3 regions of the Sporosarcina sp. 179-K 3D1 HS genome follow, and region 2 is predicted to be linked to each of the others. Evidence: riboswitches for the same ligand, from Rfam matches in the RefSeq annotation. Region 2 holds a riboswitch; each other region holds the start of a gene.
What was found. Region 2 has a riboswitch for cobalamin ahead of AB1K83_RS14315 (ABC transporter substrate-binding protein). Riboswitches for the same ligand answer to the same signal wherever they lie in the genome.
Positions count from the first base shown of each region.

Region 1: another riboswitch for cobalamin. It lies ahead of AB1K83_RS09810 (adenosylcobinamide amidohydrolase); the one in region 2 lies ahead of AB1K83_RS14315 (ABC transporter substrate-binding protein).
Region 3: another riboswitch for cobalamin. It lies ahead of AB1K83_RS13230 (helical backbone metal receptor); the one in region 2 lies ahead of AB1K83_RS14315 (ABC transporter substrate-binding protein).

Region 1 covers NZ_JBFEGI010000006.1:75,141-77,406, reverse strand. Annotated here, with positions in the region: gene argS (arginine--tRNA ligase) at 1-773, shown strand, start outside; gene AB1K83_RS09815 (hypothetical protein) at 855-1,043, shown strand; cobalamin riboswitch at 999-1,184, shown strand; gene AB1K83_RS09810 (adenosylcobinamide amidohydrolase) at 1,308-1,991, shown strand; gene cbiB (adenosylcobinamide-phosphate synthase CbiB) at 1,988-2,266, shown strand, end outside.
Region 2 covers NZ_JBFEGI010000012.1:2,091-4,356, forward strand. Annotated here, with positions in the region: gene AB1K83_RS14310 ((2Fe-2S) ferredoxin domain-containing protein) at 1-83, opposite strand, end outside; cobalamin riboswitch at 407-591, opposite strand; cobalamin riboswitch at 721-902, shown strand; gene AB1K83_RS14315 (ABC transporter substrate-binding protein) at 1,071-2,018, shown strand; gene AB1K83_RS14320 (FecCD family ABC transporter permease) at 2,049-2,266, shown strand, end outside.
Region 3 covers NZ_JBFEGI010000010.1:34,493-36,758, reverse strand. Annotated here, with positions in the region: gene AB1K83_RS13235 (FecCD family ABC transporter permease) at 1-188, opposite strand, end outside; gene AB1K83_RS13230 (helical backbone metal receptor) at 151-1,143, opposite strand; cobalamin riboswitch at 1,297-1,500, opposite strand; gene AB1K83_RS13225 (nuclease-related domain-containing protein) at 1,805-2,266, shown strand, end outside.

The DNA.
Region 1 (2,266 bases), on a different contig from region 2:
TCGGGGATGACAAGGACCGGGTGCTCATTAAAAATGACGGCACGTATACGTATTTGACGCCGGATATTGCTTATCATGAGGACAAACTACATCGCGGCTTCGATAAACTTATTAACATTTGGGGAGCCGATCATCACGGCTATATCCCGCGGATGAAAGCGGCCATCGAGGCACTTGGCTATGACCGCGACACATTGGAAGTCGAAGTCGCGCAAATGGTCCAACTGTTCAAAGACGGTGAAAAATTCAAGATGAGCAAACGGACGGGCAAGGCGGTCACGTTGCGGGAACTCGTGGAAGACGTAGGTTTGGATGCGGTCCGCTACTTCTTCGCAATGCGTTCCGGCGACTCGCAAATGGATTTCGATCTGGACCTCGCGATTTCCCAGTCGAATGAAAACCCGGTCTACTATGCACAGTACGCGCACGCGCGGATTTCTTCGATCTTGCGCCAAGCCGCAGACACAGATCTGGCCGGGTCCGTGGAGAATGTCTCTTTATTGCAAGCGGAAAAAGAACAAGAATTGATGAAGAAAATCGGAGACTTCCCGAAAGTGGTGGCCGATGCGGCACGACTCCGCTCACCGCACCGGGTGACTACCTATATTCAGGAGTTGGCCGCTTCATTCCACAGCTTCTACAATGCGGAAAAAGTGTTGGACCCGGAAAATCGGGAGCTTTCCGAAGCGCGGCTCGCTCTTATCACTGCCACTCGCGCTACCATCGCAAACGCTCTGAAACTGGTGGGTGTTGCAGCACCAGAACGGATGTAAGAAAAAATTAGACCGCTACGCTTCGGTGTGGCGGTTTTATTTATGGGTAGAAGGTCTTGACTTGACAATAAAAGATGGAAAGTGACGGATAAACTTGTGAACTTGACGAATATGTTTCCGGAAGGGACGGATAAAGCCCGGAAAGTGACGGATAAGTCATCAAAAGTGACGGATAGCAGCAGGCCCTTCTTCAGAGAAGTCCTCGACACGCCCTTTTTCTATAGTATAATGAAACGGAGTAAAGGTGCCCTGCGTGTCTGGCGGGGTTAAAAGGGAAGCCGGTTGAAGTCCGGCGCGGTCCCGCCACTGTAAGTGTGAGCAAGTCGTGAGAAGTCACTGGAAACCATTCCGGGAAGACGCGGCAAGCGATGATCACGAGCCAGGAGACCTGCCTTTACGGATCACCCGTGACCTGCGAGGAAAAGGTCGGTGGAAATCGGACCGCTTTAAGGGCGCTTGGATTTTTACTTGCACATCCTCCGTATTTGTACGGGGGATTTTTTCAATTTAAACAGTAGAAAGGCGTGGGGGAATATGCAGTTCATTGCAACACTAGAAGGGTTTTCCGTGTCGTCCAACTATGTGAGTTTCCGGGCAGAACAACCGTTGAAGACACTATCTTCCGCTGTCCACAATGCCGGCATAGGGTGGTTCCGCGCCTTCGTGAATCGCCATGTGGATATGAATTATCATTGCGACGATGCCAAAGGGGAAATGGCGGCTTACCTTGAGCAGCAAGGGTTTCGAGCAGAAGAGACGGTTGGAATGATGACTGCCGTCTCGACCGAACATGTGGAAATCGGCCAATATGATGGCGATTTCGGTTCCGTCCTCATCGCCGTGACAGCAGGGGTCGGGAATGCGGTGGACGTCTCGCAAGCGCTGACAAGAGAAGAGGAACAGAAAATCGGCACGATCAATACATGGATCATCGTCAATGGTCAGTTGTCGGATGAGGCGTTCGTCCAAACAATGATTACGGCGACCGAAGCGAAAGTGAAAGCCCTTCATGATGAAGCGATCCAAGATCCGCTGACTGGCACTATTGCGACCGGGACATCGACTGACAGCGTTCTCATTGCGGCCACGCAGCAAGGAGAGTATCTGCCATATGCCGGAACGGTGACCCCTCTTGGAAAATTGGTCGGCCATGGCGTCTACGATTGTACGGTGCGAGCACTTCGGGCGTACAAGAAAGCGAAAGGGTGGACTACGTGATCCCGTCGCATTTCATCGCCATTGCCATCGGTTTTCTTTTAGACCGGCTCATCGGGGATCCGCCCAATTGGCCACATCCTGTCCGGTGGATCGGATCTTTCATTTCCAAGATGACGTTGCTTTTGAATAAAGGACGCCATCGCGTCTGGAAAGGGGCGGTGCTGTTCTTCGCAACGGTGGGAATCGTCACAGTAACTGCAGCGATCATCGTCTGGCTAGCTTATGAGATTCATACTTTCGTCGGGATTGCCATCGAAGCTGTCCTAATAGCGATC
Region 2 (2,266 bases):
TCTTCCCCCTGCTTCTTCAAACAACTCGAACCGTTGCAAATTAACACATGTGCGCAGGTTGTCGATAAATCCCATGTTGCCATTTTCATTTCCTCCCCGTAATTCATCTATCTTGCCACTAGGATAAAAGACCTTACTTGCAAGCAAATCGAGTTTTGTGCAAATATCCTTCAAGCGAATGCAGCCAAACAGTCCATGAGCGCAAGCAATTCCGTCTTATATGCAAGCAAACTGCAGCCGGCCGCAATCAACCGCTCTAAAACGTCTCCAACGACTTTCCGACCAAACAAAAAAACCCTATTCCTCCATCGGAAAAGGGCCTGCCAAACGAACCTATACACTTTTGCACAGATAATAATCCATGCCTGCAAAACAGGATCGTCCCGACTCTCACCCCCCGGAGATTGGAATCTTCGAGATGTCAGGTAGGTCTCCTGACTTGTGCTTCTTCCTACTTTGAGCCCTTCCCATGCAACGCGGCACAGTGGGTGATCCTCATTTCGTCGACACTTACAGTTGCGGGGACAGTTCCGGCATTGAACCGGATTCCCTATTAAGCTATGGATTAGCGCCTGACATCTCTTTATTATTCAATTTTTAATGGGTCTCGATGAATTGGATTTATTATAGCCGTATTGTTTATAAAAACGCAAGCTTCATTTTTTTGGTATTGACAATTGATCCACAGTTATGAATACTGTTGATAGATTGCCAAACCGAATAAACGATATGGGAAAAGGTACACGATCATCGTGTTTAAAAGGGAAGCCCGGTGTAAAACCGGCACGGTCCCGCCACTGTAATTTGGCCGTTTTCCGCAACATCCACTGTCTGTCAAGATGGGAAGGAGCGGAAAGCCATGGCCATAAGTCAGGAGACCTGCCTTTTCTAGCGACACTGCTTGACCTACGGGAAATGGGGAAGTGTTAGAAAGCTAATTTGCTAACCATTCTTTTTGCATGGATAAATTTGCGCTTCTAACCCTTTTTCGGTTAGAGGCGTTTTTTATTTCCTCTGGTACGTGATCTTTCATTGCGGCAATTGCAGAACAGAACAAGGAGACTACAAGGATGAAAAAATTAAGTATTTTAGGATTGCTGCTATTGCTGCTGGTTGGCGGCTGTGTGGATAAGGAATCCGCTTCCGCCAAACAAGAGTCGCTTTCCATCGAAAATAACGGGGTAGCGCTCCCGATCGGCGAGGTTCCGCAACGAGCGATCACGCTTAACCAGCATGTCACGGAAATCATGTTGGCACTCGGGCTGGAGGATCATATGGTCGGAACGGCTTACCTCGATGATGAAATTTTGCCCGAATACCAAGCGGCTTATGAAAAGATCGAAGTTCTTTCGGATACCTATCCTTCCAAAGAGGTGTTTGTCGGAGCAGATCCTGATTTTGCTTATGCCGGCTGGGCCAGTGCATTCAAAGAAGATAGCCTAGGGACACAAGCAGAATTATTGGACCAAGGGATCATTCCTTACTTGCACCAATCTTCTACCATCGTTGGTCCTACTTTGGATGATATTTTCACAGACATTGAAAATATCGGGAAGATCTTCCGCGTCGAGGATCGCTCTGCTCAGTTGATTGCCGATATGAAGCAACAAATTGACGACATTAAGAAAACCATCCCTCCTTCCGATGACAAGAAACGCGTTTTTGTATTCGATAGCGGAGACACTTCGGCGTTCACCGTCGGACAGAATTTCTTGAACGAACTGATTACGATGGCGGGCGGCACCAATATTTTTAACGACCTCGACAAGAATTGGGGCGAAGTCAGTTGGGAAAAAGTCGTGGAACGGAATCCCGAAATTATTGTCATCATCGACTATGGCGATACATCCGTCGATCAGAAAATCGACTTTTTGAACAGTGTATCCATGTTGGCCGACACGACTGCCATCCAAAATCAGCACTTCGTCATCGTCCCCCTTTCTGCAGCCGCGGAAGGAGTACGGATTCCAATGGCACTCGACACACTAGTCAAAGGATTTTACCATCAATCAAACTAAGCAGGATAGAACCGGATAGGAGCGAGTCCCATGTTACAAGAGAATCGCCTTAAAAAAGGAGGGTGCCAAAAGACCGTCGCCGTCGTGCCGATCTTTGTCGTCCTTTTCTTGCTCATGCTCGTCTCCATCACCTTCGCCGTCATTATCGGACCAGTTTCCATCCACCCTCTGACTGTATGGAAGATTGTGCTGAATCAATTGCCACTCCCCTCCCCATTATTTGATATAGACTGGGGTCGTCCCGAAGA
Region 3 (2,266 bases), on a different contig from region 2:
GGGACATCCGTAAGCCAGCCGAGACCAAATGATTTATCCGCCACGATATGGAGGATCGTGGGAATCGGGAATTTCACACTGCTGACGAATAGGCCAAGAAGGGTTGCACAAAGTACAACCCCAATACTTGCCATATAAAGCCAACCGATTTTACTCCCCAAAAACTTCCGGATAAATGAGTTTTGCAAGTTGCTCGACTCCTTCAATCAGGCGTGGGCCTGGACGGGTAACCGTGTCGCTGTCGACATCGAAAACTTGTTCGTTTTTAATGGCATTGACTTCTGCCCAACCTTCGCGCGCCAAGACGCCTTCGGCAGGATTATCCACATAATAGCCGTATGTAGTGATAATGACATCCGGGTTCAGTTGGACGATTTCCTCTTCCGACAATTTCACCCATCCATCTTGATCTTCAGCGGCATTCGTAGCATTGATTGTTTCCAGCATTTCGTGCATGAAAGTGTTTTTACCGGTTGTGAAGATGTCCGGCGCTGGTGAAACTTCCACCCATACTTTCTTTTTGTCCGTAATTTCTTTTGCTTTCTCTTCAACGGCAGCACGACGGTCTTTCATATCTTGGATAATCTCTTCCGCTTTGTCCGTTGTCCCGGTGGCGGTCGCAATCATTTCCATCGTTTGGTACGCATCGTCGAATGAAGCGGCACTGCCGGTTACGACAACTTTGATGCCCACTTCTTCAAATTGCTTTAGAATATCTTCATGTTTATCGAAATGGTATTTCGTAACAAAGGCAACATCCGGCAACAAGGTCATGACCAGTTCGGCATCCATGTCCTGGCCGCCGACTTTCTGGACTTCCAATGCCTCTGGAGGGTAGTTACAGTAATCGGACACCCCGATGAGGCGATCGCCAACTCCGAGCGCATATAAAATCTCCGTATTGCTCGTCTGGACGGAGATGATCGTTTCCGGTTCTTCTTCGATTGTTACCTCACGACCGACATCATCGGTAAATGTGACTGGGAAAGCTAGCGCTTCTTCCGCTTGACTTGTTGCTTTCGTGTCCGGCGTATTATCCGGCGCGGATTGGTTTGCTGGGGTTTCTTCTTTCGTTCCACAGCCCGTTAGTAGGACCATGCCTACTACGAACATCAAACTAAATAAACCCCATCGTTTCATCATGTTGTGCACTCTACGTTCCTCCTCTTAGTTGTGAACATCAAAAAAGCGCTTGTCCTCGAAGGAAAGCGCATGGCATGATAAAGCGAAGTTGCGGGCAGTTCGGCGTAAGCCGGTAAACCCATTACGACACCCTAAACATTCCTATCCCCGAGGAAGCTTACAATCGAAATAGGCAGGTCTCCTGACTTACGACTCCAGCGGCCGCCCCACTCCTTCCCATGCTGTCGCACAGTGGATACGCAGGACATCCTCATCGATTACAGTGACGGGTTCGTGTTGGACTCTCACCAACTTCCCTCTTCATTTCAAACAGCCGCTTGGACGGCCATATGAAAAACCTATTTCTACACTATTCTTTTTTAACGTTACGGTTCATGCCCAGTATATAGAAGAATTGATAGTTTGTAAACTTTATTTGGGGCAGGGGGTTCAAAGCAGACAAGGACTCCGCCCATCGTGTGGAGAATTGCGACGAACGAGCGTAGGATTCCGCCAAAGTGCGTGAGAACTCCGCCCATGGAGTTGAGGATTGCGACGAACGGGCGTAGAATTCCGCTCCAAGGCACCAAAATTGAAATTTGGGGGTATTCTCCTATTTCTATTGTGAAAACTAGGAGAAAATGATAGCGTATATTATGAACACCGAATAATCCGAAAAGGAGTGATCGGGATTATTAAAATTCATCGACAAAAGCCAGAACTTTTAATAGCACTACCCAGATTGCTGGCCCGTCTTCATCCTACCCACGACAAATACAAAGATCTTGAAAATCAACTCTATCGAATCGAGGCTGGCTACGCAGGAGAATGTAGAGTTGATAAGTATTTGGAAACCATTGAATTCCCTGAGCCAGTTTCTATTTTTACCGATTTACAATTAGTTATTACTCCGGGTTTTACCATTCAAATTGATACCCTGATCTTAACCCCATCCCATGCGATCATTCTTGAGATCAAGAATATTGCAGGTACGTTATCTTACATTTCTCATCCACCCCACTTTGAAAGCATCTATTCCGAAAACAAATCAATCGTTATTAATTGTCCTTTGATGCAACTAAATAATAATAAGGCAGGCCTCGAAATATGGTTTAAAAGAAATGACTACAATTTGCAAATAACC